3 regions of the Streptosporangium sp. NPDC049644 genome follow, and region 2 is predicted to be linked to each of the others. Evidence: riboswitches for the same ligand, from Rfam matches in the RefSeq annotation. Region 2 holds a riboswitch; each other region holds the start of a gene.
The links. A riboswitch is a leader RNA that binds a small molecule or an ion and turns the genes downstream of it on or off. The one in region 2 is predicted to bind cyclic di-AMP.
Positions count from the first base shown of each region.

Region 1 (4,913 bases), on a different contig from region 2:
GATGGAGAGCGGCCCGCTTCATCACCCGGGTGGCAGCCGATGCGACGCAAGCCTGCGGAACAAGACGGATCTTCAACGCTTTCTTGCCAAGAGTACGACCCACTCCGGCGTGGAGTACATAGTCGTAGACCGTATAACCACCAAAGACGATGGGCTCACCGGACAACCCAGGCAACACCGCACACCCGGTGATCCAGCTCCGCGAGAAGACCCTGAACGCGCGACGGAAGGTGAAGGAGAGAAACCCGCGGGCCGTCCCCGGGGATGCCGGAGGCGGGCCGGTCCCGCCATTCGATGACTGGCGTGCGAACCCTCGGCGAGGGCAGAACCGGCATTGGCGTCTCATAGCGGCTTGTGAGCTCTCCTGAGCCCCTTGTCGGCCTCAAACACGAATATTCCGCCGCGCCGGGGCCCGATCATAAGTCCCCCCGCGCCAACCAAGGCGCGGCAAATGATTTTTACGCTTCCGTGGCTTCCGTGGCTTCCGTGGCCGAGGCGGTTACCCGCCCCTAACGATCCCCGTTTTTCTCGTCCGAGCGCGAAATCGGGGCCGACGGTTCAACCGCCGGCCCCGATTTACCCGGAACTACTTGATCTTGACGACGACCGTCCCGGCCACCTTGTCGTGCAGCGCCTGCTGCAGGGGCTTGTCCCACAGCAGCCACAGCACGTTCACGAGGCTGAAGATGTTGACGATCCAGCCGAGGACGGGGATCCAGCTCAGGAACTGCGGACCGAAGAACACACCGCCGCGCTTGAGCGCGACGTCGGAGCTGAGCCCGCCCGGCGGCAGGGTGCTGCCGACGGGCACGATCTTGATGCCCATGACCATCTTGCCGACGGTCTGCCCACCCCTACTGATCATGAAGAACTCGTAGGCGAAGTAGATCGCCGCGGCGATCAGAGAGCTGAGCAGACCCGCGAGGAAGACGCCGCTCCCCTCCGTGACGACGCCCGTCTCAAGGTTGAAACCGGGAGACGTCACGAGGATGGCGGTCAGCACCCCGCTGATGATGAATGTCGGGATCGCCAGGATGATTCCGTCGACGATCCGCGCCACCAGACGCTGCCACCACTCGGCGAGCGGAGCGGGAGCGCCGGGAGGACCGCCGTAAGGCTGGCCGTACCCCTGCTGCTGTCCGTACGCGGGCTGCTGCTGACCGTAGCCGGGCTGCTGGCCGTAGTCGGGCTGCTGGCCGTACCCCTGCTGCTGGCCGTAACCCGGCTGGGACGACTGCTGCCCATAGGTGGGCTGCTGACCGTAGTCGGGCTGCTGACCGTACTGCTGCTGGCCGTAACCCGGCTGGGACGACTGCTGCCCGTAGCCGGGCTGCTGCCCGTAGCCGGGCTGCTGACCGTAGCCCGACTGCTCGTGGGACGCCTGCTGTCCGTAGCCGGGCTGCTGACCGTACGCGCCGGTCCCGCCCTGCTGACCGTAGCCCTGCTGCTGGCCGTACATGTCCGTCCCGCCCTGCTGACCGTACGACTGCTGCTGTCCGTACCCCTGCTGACCGTAACCGGGCTGCTGACCGTAGCCCTGCTGCTGCCCATAACCCTGCTGCTGGCCATAACCCTGCTGGCCGTAGCCGGGCTGGGCCACCCCCGGGCCGGTGTTCGGCTGCGACCCCTCCGACCGATATCCCATGATCGTCACGTCGGGGTCGAGTTCGCCAGGGGCTCGACCCGGGTTGTGCTGTCCGTAATCCGGCTGTCCCGAAGGTGTGCGACTGCGCTCGGGATCATCCTGCGGATACGGCGGCTGTCCGGTGCTCACCGCGTCACCTCACTTAGACTGCGCATGTGGCAAATGTCAGACGCACATGCTTGCTGCTGCACAAGGTATCGACATAGGAATCAACAGTCACCTTTCCAGTCAGTCATCTCTAAAGTCATCAGAGTCGGGCTCGTGTGTCAGGTGCAGCAGCATCCGAGTGTTTCCCAAGGTATTGGGCTTGACGTGCTCCAGATCGAGGAACTCCGCGACGCCCTCGTCGTAGGAGGCGAGAAGTTCGGCGTAAACCTCCGGGGCGACGGGCGTGCCCTGGATCTCCTGAAATCCGTGCCGGGCGAAGAAGTCGACCTCGAAGGTCAGGCAGAAGACCCTGCGCAGCCCCAGTTCGGCGGCCGTGCGGATGAGCGCCGAGACGATCCGATGGCCGATTCCCATCCCCCGGCGGGTCGGATCGACGGCAACGGTCCGGATCTCGGCAAGATCCTCCCAGAGGACATGGAGCGCCCCGCAACCGAGGATCATCCCCTCAGCGTCGGTCGCGACCCAGAACTCCTGGATGTCCTCGTACAGGGTGACGGTGGCCTTCTCCAGCAGGCGCGGGCCGGCTCCACCGTAGGTGTCGACGAGCCGCCTGATGGCGCGGACGTCCGGGGTGCGGGCGCGACGGACCGTGACCGCCGGGGTGACGCCGGGAGCGGGTGATTCCCGCCCCTCTCCCTCGGATCCGGTTCGCCGCTCCCCTTCTTTCCCGGGGTTCGCGAACGGCACGGGAGAATGCTCCGCAAGCTGCTCCATGACCGATCAGCGTACGTCCTCTCCGGCCTTCAATTACGGCTCATCCTTAACTCCGGCCCCGAAGGCATCACATGACCCTTGGTAGTTGGTTTACCACGCTGGGCGCACGACGCCTCCGATGTGTCGCAGCTCATCTTTGGCACGGTCCCGGACCAGGGAAGACCCGCGCCGGGACCACCGCGAGGAAGGCAAAGGCAGCGTAATGGCCATGTTGATCATATTGCCATGTGATCTTTCCGTGACATTTCAGTTGCGAAACCTCTACTGAGTTCGCAGTTCTGGTTGAGCAGGAACCACGAGTGCACTAATCTCCGTGCTCGATGTCAGAGACGTAAAAAGCCTGACCCGCCGAATCTCCCGACCAGGGGAACCGGGGACCCACCACGTCCTTCGGGGTGAATCCGAGTGCCACCGGCGCACCCGGTAGGGCTGCCTCCGGCCCGAACCCGTCAGCTAACCCGGTAGGCGGCCGAGGAGAGGAGCCCGTTGGTGAAGCGCATGCGCGACCGCGCAGGAGAGCACGCGGGCGGCGACGCCCGCTGTCGAGAACGCGCGCCGCGGAGGCGGAGTCGCCGCATGGCGGTCATCGGCCTGGCGTTCGCCATCATGACCCTCGGCACCCCCCTGGTCTCGGCCACGGCGGATCCCGAGCCCAGCCTCCAGCAACTGGCCAAGCAGGCCGAGAAGCTGCACGAGGAGATCGGCACGCTCGCCGAGCAGTACAACGGCGAACGGGTCAGGCTCAAGCAGGCCCAGCGAGCCGCGGAAAGTGCCAAGAAGACCCTCGCGACGAGCGAGTCGGAGCTCGCGACCCGGCGCACCAAGGCCACCCTCCTCGCGCAGAGCAACTACATGTCCGGCGGCCTGAACTCCGGACTCGCCTTCACCCAGGCGACCGACCCCGACACCTTCCTCGACCAGGCCACCACCAACTACGCCCTCCAGCAGCAACAGAGTGAGGAGGTCGCCCAGGTCGGCCGGGCGATCGAGGCCGCCGAGCGGGCACAGGCCAGCGCCAAGGCGAGGACCTCGGAGGTCAAGGCGCTCCTGGAGGAGATCGATGGCAAGCGCAGCAAGATCGAGCGACTGGTCGCGCGGGTCGAGAGCGACCTGTTCAGCGAGGTGCGCACCAGGGCCGTCAGCAACAGGGGTGCCCGGGTGAAGGTCGACGTGCCCATCGTGGGCAGCGGCAAGGCGGCGGAGGCGGCCCGCTGGGCGCTCACCCAGCAACTCAAGCCGTACGTCTGGGGCGCCGAGGGCCCCAACTCCTTCGACTGCTCCGGGCTGGTCATGTGGGCCTACCAGAAGGTCGGCATCAGCCTGCCGCACTACACCGGCAACCAGTGGACCGCGGGCACCCACATCTCCAGAAACGATCTGCGCCCAGGCGACCTGGTCTTCTTCTACAGCGACCTGCACCACGTCGGGATCTACATCGGCGCGGGCCTGATGGTCCACGCGCCCCGGACGGGTGACGTCATCCACATCGCCACGATCGACAACCGGCCCTTCGCCGGCGGGGTGCGGATCGCCGACTGAGCGGCCGAGCCGACCGGCCCTCGGCAGGAGCGCGCCCGCTCCTGCCCGGCGAACCCTGCCCTGCCGAGGGCCGGTCGGGCGGTGCTCCCCGGAGTCGCGCCCCCGGGACTCGTGCCCCGCGGGTGCGGTGGCCGACGACAACGCGGCGAGACGCCACCCGACCGCAGTGGGCGAAGCCCCAAGGGAAGGGCCTAGATCAGGCGGCGGCGGGCCGCCCAGGCCACGGCCTCGATCGCCGTGGCGACACCGATGCGGTCGCAGATGCCTCTGAGCCTGCGCCTGACGGTCCGGCCGCTGATATCGAGGCGGCGGCCCACCCTGTCGACGGTGACACCCTTGGCGAGTTCAGCCAGCAGCACGAGGTCGTCGTCGCTGAGACCGATATCACCCATGCCCAGGGGGCTGTCGCCATGGCGAGAATCCACTTCTGGATATGCCATCAAGAGTCACTCCCCCCACTCTGGAAACCGGGCGTGAGACGCCGGAAATGAATACCGTCCGCCAGGAACGGTAAACGCCTTGTTCAAAGGTCGTCAAGTTCTACTCTTCATAGCGCGCACCCACTATTGACATACTAGGTGCTACGTGAAGTACTCATGATATGTCAGTGCCTTTGGGGTTAAGTCACGGCTGTGCCCCCGCACGAGCCCGCAGACGCCCCTCTGGCTGCGACGACAGAAGCCCTGGCAGAACAAGGTTTTGCCGGAACCGTCGTGGCGGCACGCGCCCGCGGGGCCGCATCCTCGGCGGAAGCGAGCCGCCCGCTTTTCCCCGGGAAAATCGATCTCATCGTGACGCTCTTCGACGGCCACGCCGGCTGGCGCCTTGACGGCACCTCGCGGAAAAC
Region 1 is NZ_JBFAOJ010000063.1:494-5,406, reverse strand. Features, by position in the region: gene AB0J58_RS29290 (RDD family protein) at 587-1,645, opposite strand; gene AB0J58_RS29285 (amino-acid N-acetyltransferase) at 1,874-2,527, opposite strand; cyclic di-AMP (ydaO/yuaA leader) riboswitch at 2,864-3,011, shown strand; gene AB0J58_RS29280 (NlpC/P60 family protein) at 3,104-4,066, shown strand; gene AB0J58_RS29275 (LuxR C-terminal-related transcriptional regulator) at 4,258-4,458, opposite strand.
Region 1: another riboswitch for cyclic di-AMP. It lies ahead of AB0J58_RS29280 (NlpC/P60 family protein); the one in region 2 lies ahead of AB0J58_RS12580 (C40 family peptidase).

Region 2 (4,913 bases):
GGCTCGGAGACGAGGCGCTGAAGGTCTCCGGGCAGGTCTACTACAAGGGGAAGGCGGGCGTGGGGGGTGACCGGAGCGTGCTGGTCAGGAAGGGCAACGCGGTCCTGGTCTACCTCTGGGCCGGGGAGTACTACAAGCCCGCGCGGAGCGACTGGGCCACCCAGTTGCGCGACGCCAGAAAGATGACCGGAAAGATCTGCGCCGTCGCCGACTGCTGAGGGGCGCCTCCGGGGTATCGGGGCTGCCACCTGCGGCAATAGCGCAAAACATGTGAAAAGGTGATCTAAACCTTACTTGTTCTGTACTATTCGCCGCAGGTCTGTGCAGTCTGGAGGCGTTGACGTGGCCGTGGCGGGTATGCCGGTTGGACTCATTCGGATACCGGTGGCGGCCGGGCTCGCCCTCGCGATGCTGATGACGCCGGTGAGCGGGGCCTCCGCGGAGCCGAAGCCGACGCTCGCCCAGGCCAAGAAGAAGCTGGAGAAGCTCAACGAGCAGGCCGACCAGATCGTCGAGAAGTACAACCAGGCCTCGGAGAAGTGGAAGCGGGCCAGGAAGAAGTACGTGACGCTGAACAGCGAGCTCGCCCGGCAGAGCGAGCAGGTCGCCGGGCTGCGCAAGGAGCTCGTCGCGATGGCGGTCAGCACCTACCAGTTCGGCGCGGTCAACAGCTGGGAGGGCATGGTCTACCAGACCGACCCCGGCGCGCTGCTGAGCGGCCTGGCCTCGGTCGACCAGATGTCGGCCTCCCGGGCCCAGTCGCTGAGCGCCTTCGACGAGGCCACCAAGGCGCTGCGGCTCAACAGGAACCTGGCCAAGGGCGCGCTGAGCGAGGCCGACGAGACGCGCGACGAGCTGGCCAGGGAGAAGGCCAAGGCCGACAAGATGGTCAAGGCTCAGACGAAGCTCCTGCGCGAACTCAACGTCTTCAAGGCGGGCAACCCCGAGAGCGGCGGAATCCAGTACACCGGCTCCGCCTCGGGAAACGCCCGCGCCGCCCTGCAGTTCGCCTTCGCGCAGGTCGGCAAGCCCTACCAGTACGGCGGCACGGGGCCCGGCGGCTGGGACTGCTCGGGCCTGGTCCAGGCCTCCTGGCGCAGCGGCGGAGTCAGCCTCCCCCGTACCACCTGGGAGCAGTGGAGCTGGGGCGCCGGCCGCAAGGTCTCGCTGAACGACCTCCAGCCGGGCGACCTCATCTTCAGTGAGGGCCTGGGCCACGTCAGCATGTACGCGGGCAACGGCCAGATCGTGCACGCCCCGCAGACCGGCGACGTGGTCAAGGTCGTCCCGCTCTCGGCCTACGGCCGTCGCCTCGTCGGAGCCGTCCGCCCCTGACGCACGGCGCGCGGGTCCCGGCGGCCGGAAAACCGGGTGCGCCGCCCGCGGCGGCGCTGTCAGCATCGGAAAATGATCACTTCATGGATGCTCGACGAACTCGCCCATGCCGGTCCCGAGCACCTCGACGCCGCGTTCGTCGCCGGGTTCGACCGCAAGCAGGGCAGGCCCGATCCGGGGGAGGACCTCGCCGCACTCGCCGGGCGCGGCCTGGGGGAGACGGCGACGGTCGTGGAGCTCGGCGCGGGGACGGGGCAGTTCGCCCTGGCCGCGGCGCGTCGGTTCCGGCGGGTGGTGGCGGTTGACGTCTCCCCGGCGATGCACGACTTCCTGACCGTCCGGGCCGCCGAGGACGGCCTGGCCAACCTCGAGTGCGTGCGGGCGGGCTTTCTCTCCTACGAGCACGCGGGGCCACCCGCGGACGCGGTCTACACCCGTCACGCCCTTCATCAGCTCCCCGACTTCTGGAAGGCGGTCGCGCTCGACCGCATCGCGCGGATCGTACGGCCCGGGGGCGTCCTGCGCCTGCGCGACCTGATCTTCGATTTCCGGCCGGCCGAGGCCGACGCCGTGCTCGGCCGCTGGCTCGACGGCGCGGCCGGCGATCCCGCGCTGGGCTACACCCGCGAGGACTACGCCGAGCATCTGCGCACCGAGTACAGCACCTTCCGGTGGCTTCTCGAACCGATGCTCGACGCAGCCGGGTTCGAGATCGTCGAGGCGGACTTCAGGGAATCGATCTACGGCGCCTACACGTGCGTCCGGCGCTGACGCGTGCCCGGCGGCGAGGGAGGGCCCCTCACGGCTTCAACGGTGAATGATGGTAAATGTGATGAACATTACAGAAACCATGATTTGTCGGGTGTGATTCCGGAGGTGTGACGAGGGTCATATCTCAATAGCATAAATGGCCATTAAGCAGGGGTAACAGGAAGATCACGAAGGCTTGTCGATCTTCTTGTTTGGCGAATGCTTTGCCGAAAGTTGGAGATCGGGGTAACTTCTGGCCTCGCGACGTGCAAGCCATGCCGTCGCGGTGAATGTCGGTCTTCGGGCCGGTGTCCCTATAGAAATCCAACCGGCCGCCGCTCCCCTGCCGGGGGACGGACCTCATCGCGGCGGCCCGCCGAATCCATGCAGCCAGGAGGCATGGAACCGGGGACCCAAAAGGCCCGAGACAACGTGGCCAGGGGTGAATCAGCGCATTTGCGCTGTAGGGCATCTTCCCAGCCCGAACCCGTCAGCTAACCCGGTAGGCATCAGTGGAAGCACCAAGGAGAAATCCTGTCTACCACCCCGTGTAACACCCGTCTGTCGCGCCTTTTCCGCCTTTCCCTCGGCGGTATCGCCCTCACCTTGACCGCCTCAGCCGGAGCGGTCACCCTGGGGTCGACGGCGGCCGGAGCGACGACGGACAGCACCCCTGAGATCCTGGTCGACACCGCGGCCGGAGTCTCCGAGCAGACCGATCGGGCTGCGCACAAGGCCAAGGCCGGTACCAAGGTCAAGACCAAGATGAGCAGGGCGGCCCTGCAGAAGGTGCGGGCCCGCAAGGCCGTCTCGACGGCCAAGAAGCAGATCGGCGATCCGTACCGGTGGGGTGCCTCCGGTCCCGGCGCGTTCGACTGCTCGGGGCTCGTCAAATACGCCTGGCGCAAGGCGGGCGTGTCCATCCCCCGGATCACGCACAGCCAGTACCGGGCGATCAGGAAGAAGGTCTCGTGGAGCCACCTGCGCCCCGGTGACCTGATGTTCTTCAGTGGAAAGGGCCACGTCGGCATGTACGTCGGCAAGGGCAGGATGGTCCACTCGCCGAGCAGCGGCAAGACGGTCCGGATCGTGAAGCTGGAGGGGTACTACAGGTCCTCCTTCGCCGGAGCGGTCCGGCCCGGAGCCTGACCCGGGCAAGGGGCGCCGGCCCCGTTCCTCACATGTGGAGGGGCGGGGCCGCTCCGTTTCCGGCAGGGGCCGCGAGCGTGCCGCCCGGGCGGATCCGTGCCTCCGGCAAGGAGCGTCGCGATGCCGGTCGATTGACGGCCCCCGGCCCGGAGGCCGGAGCACCGGCCGGCATTCCGATAACATCGACTCGTTATGTCCGTCCCGAAGGGGCGCCGCACCGTGCTCGCCGGGATGCTGGCGCTGATGAGCGTGGGCCCGTCGGCCGGGACGGGACCTCTCCTGGCCGGAGCCGGCCCGCTTCCTCGTGATCCTCTCCAGCGCGCCGGAGAACTCCCCGTCGACCTTCGAGACCTGTGGCCCGGCGCCGCCGTCGTCGTCCGGGGTGAGCATTCCCTCGTGATCGGCCACGACCTCGCGCCCACCGTCCTGCGAGACCTGGCCGCCAGGGCCGACCGGGCCCGTCGCGCGGTCGCGGCGATCTGGGGGCCGGTCCGAGCGGTGATCCTGTTCCCCGCCACCGATGCCGAGGCCGCGGCACTCGCCGGAGCGGAGAGCACCCGGGGCCTGGCCGCGATGGCGACCGCGGACCGGGTGATCGTCCTGCCCTCGGGTTACGCGAGGCTCACCATGACCGGCAGGGACGTGGTGATCACGCACGAGCTGGTGCACGTGGCCACCGGTGCGACCCGTGGCGGCCGGGTGCCGATGTGGCTGTCGGAGGGCTTCGCCGACTACGTGGGCTACCGCGATGCCGGAATCCCGGTACGGACGGCCGCCGCCGAGCTGGCCGCCGAGGTGCGCGCCGGAGTCCTGCCCGCCCGTCTCCCGGGTCCCGCCGACTTCGCCCCCGGCGCTCCGCGGCTCGCGCAGGCGTACGAGGAGGCCTGGCTCGCCTGCCGGTTCATCGCGGAGCGCTTCGGTGAGAGGGCCCTGGTGAGACTCTACGGTGGCGATGTCACCGACACGCTCGGCCTGTCGCCCGCCCAACTCACCGTGGCGTGGCGTGACTATCTCGGAGAGGAACTCGCCTGACATCCTTGTGTCCTTCCCGGTCCAGGCCTCACCTGGCGGATCCCGCCGTGGCGAGGAGCGGTCGGCGGGTGCCTCGCAGGGCGCGGGAGGGAGCCGCGGCGTGCCGCGGCGACCGGTGACGACAGGGCGAGGCGCCGTCCGGCCGACCGCGGCAGGCGGAGGATCCAAAGGACGGGGCCCAGGGTTCGGGCTCCACGCTGGAGGTGTTTGATGACGCTGAGCACGACGGACGCGCCCTCGGGTGTGCGGTCGGCGGGGTGGGCGCTGGCCGCGCTGGGGGTGGTCACCCTGGCGGTCGTGGCGGTCGCCACGCCCTGGCGGGCGCTGCCCGAGGGGACCCCGGCGGTCGTCCCCGATCCGGGCCGCGACTTCACGGCCGAGCAGATCGCCAGGTCCGAGGCGTTCGACAGACTGGTCAGCGTGCCGGGTTACCTCTCCCTCGGCCTGACGCTGGTGGTGGCGGGGGTACTGGTGGGCACCCCGCTGGGCGCCCGGCTCGTCGGCCGGCTGCGGGGGCCGTGGTGGCTGCGGGCGCTGCTCGGCGTGCTGGTGCTGTCGGTGGCCGTCGCGATGCTGCGCTGGCCGCTGGGAATGTGGTCGGAGACCTACCTGCGCGACTTCGGGTTGTCCACCCAGACCTGGCCGAC
Region 2 is NZ_JBFAOJ010000016.1:118,213-123,125, reverse strand. Features, by position in the region: gene AB0J58_RS12595 (hypothetical protein) at 1-218, shown strand, start outside; gene AB0J58_RS12590 (NlpC/P60 family protein) at 358-1,335, shown strand; gene AB0J58_RS12585 (class I SAM-dependent methyltransferase) at 1,408-2,106, shown strand; cyclic di-AMP (ydaO/yuaA leader) riboswitch at 2,450-2,609, shown strand; gene AB0J58_RS12580 (C40 family peptidase) at 2,692-3,234, shown strand; gene AB0J58_RS12575 (hypothetical protein) at 3,427-4,266, shown strand; gene AB0J58_RS12570 (M48 family metallopeptidase) at 4,477-4,913, shown strand, end outside.

Region 3 (4,913 bases), on a different contig from region 2:
GGTTGGCCGCCATCACCTCGCGTATCTCGATAACCCAGTGATCGGAGACAGAAATGGGCAACATGGACATCTCTCTCAAGGAGATGATGGCGATCGACGGTGCCATCGGCGCGGTCATCGTCGACTACAACAGCGGGATGGCGCTGGGCGCGCTCGGCGGCTCCAAGGATCTCGACCTCCAGGTGGCGGCTGCGGGCAACACCGAGGTCGTCAAGGCCAAGATGCGGACCATGGAGTCGCTCGGCCTCAAGGACGGCATCGAGGACATCCTCATCACGCTCGGCACGCAGTACCACGTGATCCGCCCGCTCTCCGGCCGGAGCGGCAAAGGCCTGTTCATCTACATGGCCCTCGACCGGAACCGGGCCAACCTCGCGCTCGCGCGGCACATCCTGCGCGGCATCGAGGAGAAACTCGAGATCTGATCCTGTCGAGGCCCGTGCCCTTCCGGAAGGGCACGGGCCTCGACAGGAGCTCACCGCCCGGACGTCACCCCGGCGGTGAGCTCATCGACCGCGTCGGTGCGGGGTGGGCCGGAGATCGCGCCGGGCCTCAGCTCTCCTCGGCGACCGCCCTGCGGCGGAGACGGCCGGCGACCAGGTAGGTGCCGCCGCCCGCGGCGAGCACTCCCGCCAGGGCCAGGGAGGCGGCCGTGGAGGGACCGGTCGAGGTCTCGGCCGCCACCGGGGCGTTGGCGCCCAGGTCCCGGACCCCCTGCTCGGCGGCCCCGGCGGTGCCGGACAGGGCGAGCGGCTTGGCGGCGATGATCGCCTCGGGCGCGGTGAGGGGCTCGGACATGATCTTGGGCTTGGCGAACGTCTGGATCGCCTGCTGGGTCTTCACGGACTTCTTGGACTGCTCGGCCTTGACCAGGGCCGTCTGCGGGGGCTTCGCCGGGTTCGCGTCCCGGTAACGCCAGGCACCGGTGGAGAACGCCACGGGGTGGTTCTTCTTGCCCACGCCGTCCCCCCACTTGGTGACCACGTACTTGACGTCGATGTGGCCCATGCCGCCGTTGCCGTCCACGCCGAGCGTGGCGGGGTTGAACCGGCCGCCGGTCAGGTCGGCGAAGGTCTTGGCGTCGAGGTCGATCATGACGCCCGAATTGGAGGGCACGCCGGGACCGCGGTCACCGACGAAGAACTTGGCCTTCTTGCCCTTGTAGACGACGTAGCCCTCGGTGAACAGGGGCCAGCTCGGGCTGGCGATCATGCCCTTCTGCATCGGCTTGCCACTGGCCGGCAGACCGGTGTCGCCGGCCCTGCCCGAGGAGTCGTCCCAGAAGTAGGAGGCCCTGGTCGAGCCCTGGAGGAGCACGACCCCGTTGGCGACCGGCTCGGTGTCCGCTCCGGGGGAGGCGACGGAGGCGGGGGCGGCGGCCGCGGGGGAGGCGGGCAGCGCGGAGACGACGCCGCCGGAGACGAGCAGGCCGGCCCCGACGAGGGCGGCGGTGGCGAGGCGGTTCTGGTACGGGAGGCTCTTGGGCAGGCCGTTCTCGGGCAGGCCGAAAGGAAGACGCATGAAGAATGGGCTCTTTCGCGAGGGAACGGGACAACCAGCTGCGACACACGGCAAGAGGTGCACTGGCGGGGACGCGCTCTTCGGAAAAGTGGCGTGGCGAGATCAGCGGGTCGTCACGCGGAGCACGGTCCAGACGCCGCGATCAGGCGCGGCGTAGGAAAGGACGAGGTTCAGGTGGTCGGCACGGGCAGGGCGGGCACCGACGTGGTGACGCGGTGATCCATGAGGGGGATCTCCTCTCCAGCTCGTCTACCGGGTTAGCTGACGGGTTCGGGCGGTGGAGTTGCCCTACCGCCGCACGTTCGCAGCGGATTCACCCCAGGAAAGTGGTTCCCCGGTTCCCTGGCCCCTGGGGGCCGGTGGGATTCGACGTCGGCCGGCCGCTCCCTCTTGTGAAGGGCAGGTCGCCAACCGATATCCGTGGACACTACCTGCCGAAATCGGACAAAGCAAAGCAAATGCCATGAAAACCCCAGAAGATCTACCTGCAAGCTTCAAGAAAGCCCCACCGGAGACCCCGTCCCACCAACAGTCGCCCTACCAGCGAGAACGTCTTGCCGATCCCGGGTTTCGCCCCCGAGCCCCGCATCCGAGGCCTTTCCGCGCCCGCGGGGAGCCCGGTCGCCCGAAGGTCGTCCACACTCGAAGCCCTTTCACGCCCGGAGGGACCACCTCCGAGGTGGACCACCGCCAAAGACGCGCGTCGCCGGAAGCCGCGCCTCCGGGGGCGAACTCAGTCCCACCAGAACGACCAGGCGTTCCTGCCCTTGATCTGCTCGGCGTAGTCGACGAGGGTCCCCGCGCCCTGGATGATGCTGTCCGGGCAGAACGTCCAGTGCTCCGCGGCGACGTGCAGGGCGTGCTCCGAGGTCGTCGGGGGCGCGGCGACGCTGAGGTCGAGGGTGTTGAACCCCATCCCGACCAGCCGCACCCCGAACCTGTCCTCCCAGCTCCGCACCACCGCCGCGAGCGGGACCATCCACTCGTTGTGGTTCAGGGCGCCCTGCCAGCCCATCACGGCGAGGGCGTCGGCCCCGCGCTCGACCGCGACGAGCCCGAGCGGGGTCCGGCGCTCGGCCACCAGGCCGGCGTACCAGTCGGCGACCACGCCGGGATCGGCGGCGAGCCTTCCCGCCGGGGCCGGACCCGGACATTCGACTCCGAAGGGGTCGAGGATTTCGAGCTGGTCGACGTGCGCCTTGGCGATCCAGTCGGACCAGACCTCGGCCATGAAGGCGGCCGCATGGTAGTTGTCGATCTCGACGGCGGTGTCCGGGGCGATCTGACCGGCCGACCAGGGCTGCACCGAGTCCTCCAGCAGTACCGGCCACAGGCCGGAGTGCTCGTGCTGCGCCCGCAGCCGTGCCCAGTACTCGCCGGAGACCGCCACCTCGCTGAGCCAGAACGCCGGACGGCGACGAAAGGAGAGCTGAGCGTAACCGGGGTCGGGCCACACCACGTCACCCGGTGGCAGGTCCACCGAGAGCCTCCGGCCCTCTCCCCCGCTGCTCCCGTCGGCCCCGTCAGCGAACAACTGGCCCAGAACTGGCGGAAGCCTCCCACCCTCGCAATCGCTCATTCCTACCGATCCGATCCTGACCACGGACCAATTTTGGCCTGTCAACCATCCCGAGGGACAGTTCTGCCCTGGTCCAGGCAAAAATTATCGGTACGGGAGGGAACGGCGCCTGGCGGGTCTCACCCCTTCCCCACTCTGTGAACGTCACTCTGTGAACGTCACTCTGTGAACGTCACTCTGTGAACGTCGCGCCACACGACAGCCCGGGAGACCGGACCCGGCCGGTCTCTCTCCTTTTCCGCTCCGCGAACGTCGTGCCGCACAGTGGCCATCGGGGACCGTACTCGCCTATTTTGCCGTTGATCACCACTATGGGGACACGCCGGTCGACCGGGCCTCCACCCGCTGATCGGTCGAGCCGGGCACGGCCCGCCCACCGACCTACCGAGGAGACGTTTTCCGATGACCGACCTGGTAACGCTCGGCGAGAGCATGGCGCTGTTCAGCGCGCGGCGCACCGGCCCGCTCAGGCACGCCCGCGACTTCGGGCTCGGCGTGGGCGGCGCGGAGTCCAACGTGGCCATCGGCGTCTGCCGCCTCGGCGGGCGCGCGGCCTGGATCGGCAGGGTGGGCGCCGACGAGTTCGGGGAACTGCTCCGCTCGACGCTGGCCGGCGAGGGCGTCGACGTGCGGGGGATGCTGGTCGACCCCGAGGCGCCCACAGGCCTGATGATCAAGAGCAGGCGTACCTCCGAGGTGGTCGACGTGCGCTACTACCGCTCGGCGAGCGCCGGGTCCCGGCTCCGCCCCGCCGACCTGGACGTCTCGCTGATCCGCTCGGCACGCGTGCTGCACGTCACCGGCATCACCCTCGCGCTGTCGGCGTCGGCCGCCGAGGCGGTGCGGGCCGCGATCGCCGAGGCCCGCGACGCGGGCGCGACCGTGTCGATGGACATCAACTACCGCCGTGCCCTGTGGACACCCGCCAAGGCGTCCGCCGCGCTGCGCGAGACCGTCGCCGCCGTGGACGTCCTGTTCGCCACCGAGGCCGAGGCCAGGTTGATCGTCGAGGGCGGCGACCCGCTCACCCTGGCCCGCGCCCTGTCGGACCTCGGCCCGCGCCACGTCCTCATCAAACGCGGCGCCCTCGGCGCGATCGAGCTCTCCGACGGCACCGTACGGCACGCGGAGCCTCACCGGGTCGCCGAGCTCGACCCGGTGGGCGCCGGGGACGCCTTCGCCGCCGGCTGGATCGCCGAGACCCTCGCCGGGGCCACCTCCGAGCGGCGCCTCGCCACCGCCTCCGCCGCCGGGGCCTTCGCGGTGACCGCCGACGGCGACTGGGAGAGCCTCCCCCGCCGTGCCGACCTCGACCTGCTCCGCCCGTCCGACGGGGTCAGCCGCTGACCGTGGCCGACGCCGATCGGGAACGACGCCAGCCGGCCGTCACGGCGCGGAGAGCAGGTCGCGCAGGGCACGGCACTCGCGGATGACCTGGGTGGAGCCCTTGCGCCGGGCGACCGCCGTGACCTCGGGGATCTCGCCGGTCGCCTTCGCCCGCCGGGCCACCCGCCGGGCGAAGGCCAGGAAATCGACCAGTTCCTTGGGGGGCCGCCCGCCCGAGACGGCCAGCAGACCGGGCAGGGCGGCGGCGATCATGGCCCACGCCTCGCGGTGGGTGCCCACGCAGACCGCGTCCTCCATGATCGCCTGGAGCCTGGAGATCGAGAGCCAGGACCGGCGTATCCGCTCCCCGAACTCCGTACCCATCCGGGCGGCGGGCAGGTCACCGGTGGCCAGCAGGTACTGCACGGCCCGGCGCCGGTACACCGACATGCTCGGGGCGAGCCGTTCCACCAGCAGCAGGGCGGTC
Region 3 is NZ_JBFAOJ010000028.1:8,452-13,364, forward strand. Features, by position in the region: gene AB0J58_RS18015 (roadblock/LC7 domain-containing protein) at 1-41, shown strand, start outside; gene AB0J58_RS18020 (hypothetical protein) at 54-425, shown strand; gene AB0J58_RS18025 (hypothetical protein) at 553-1,521, opposite strand; cyclic di-AMP (ydaO/yuaA leader) riboswitch at 1,753-1,903, opposite strand; gene AB0J58_RS18030 (DUF4253 domain-containing protein) at 2,255-3,001, opposite strand; gene AB0J58_RS18035 (sugar kinase) at 3,503-4,447, shown strand; gene AB0J58_RS18040 (DUF6493 family protein) at 4,487-4,913, opposite strand, start outside.
Region 3: another riboswitch for cyclic di-AMP. It lies ahead of AB0J58_RS18025 (hypothetical protein); the one in region 2 lies ahead of AB0J58_RS12580 (C40 family peptidase).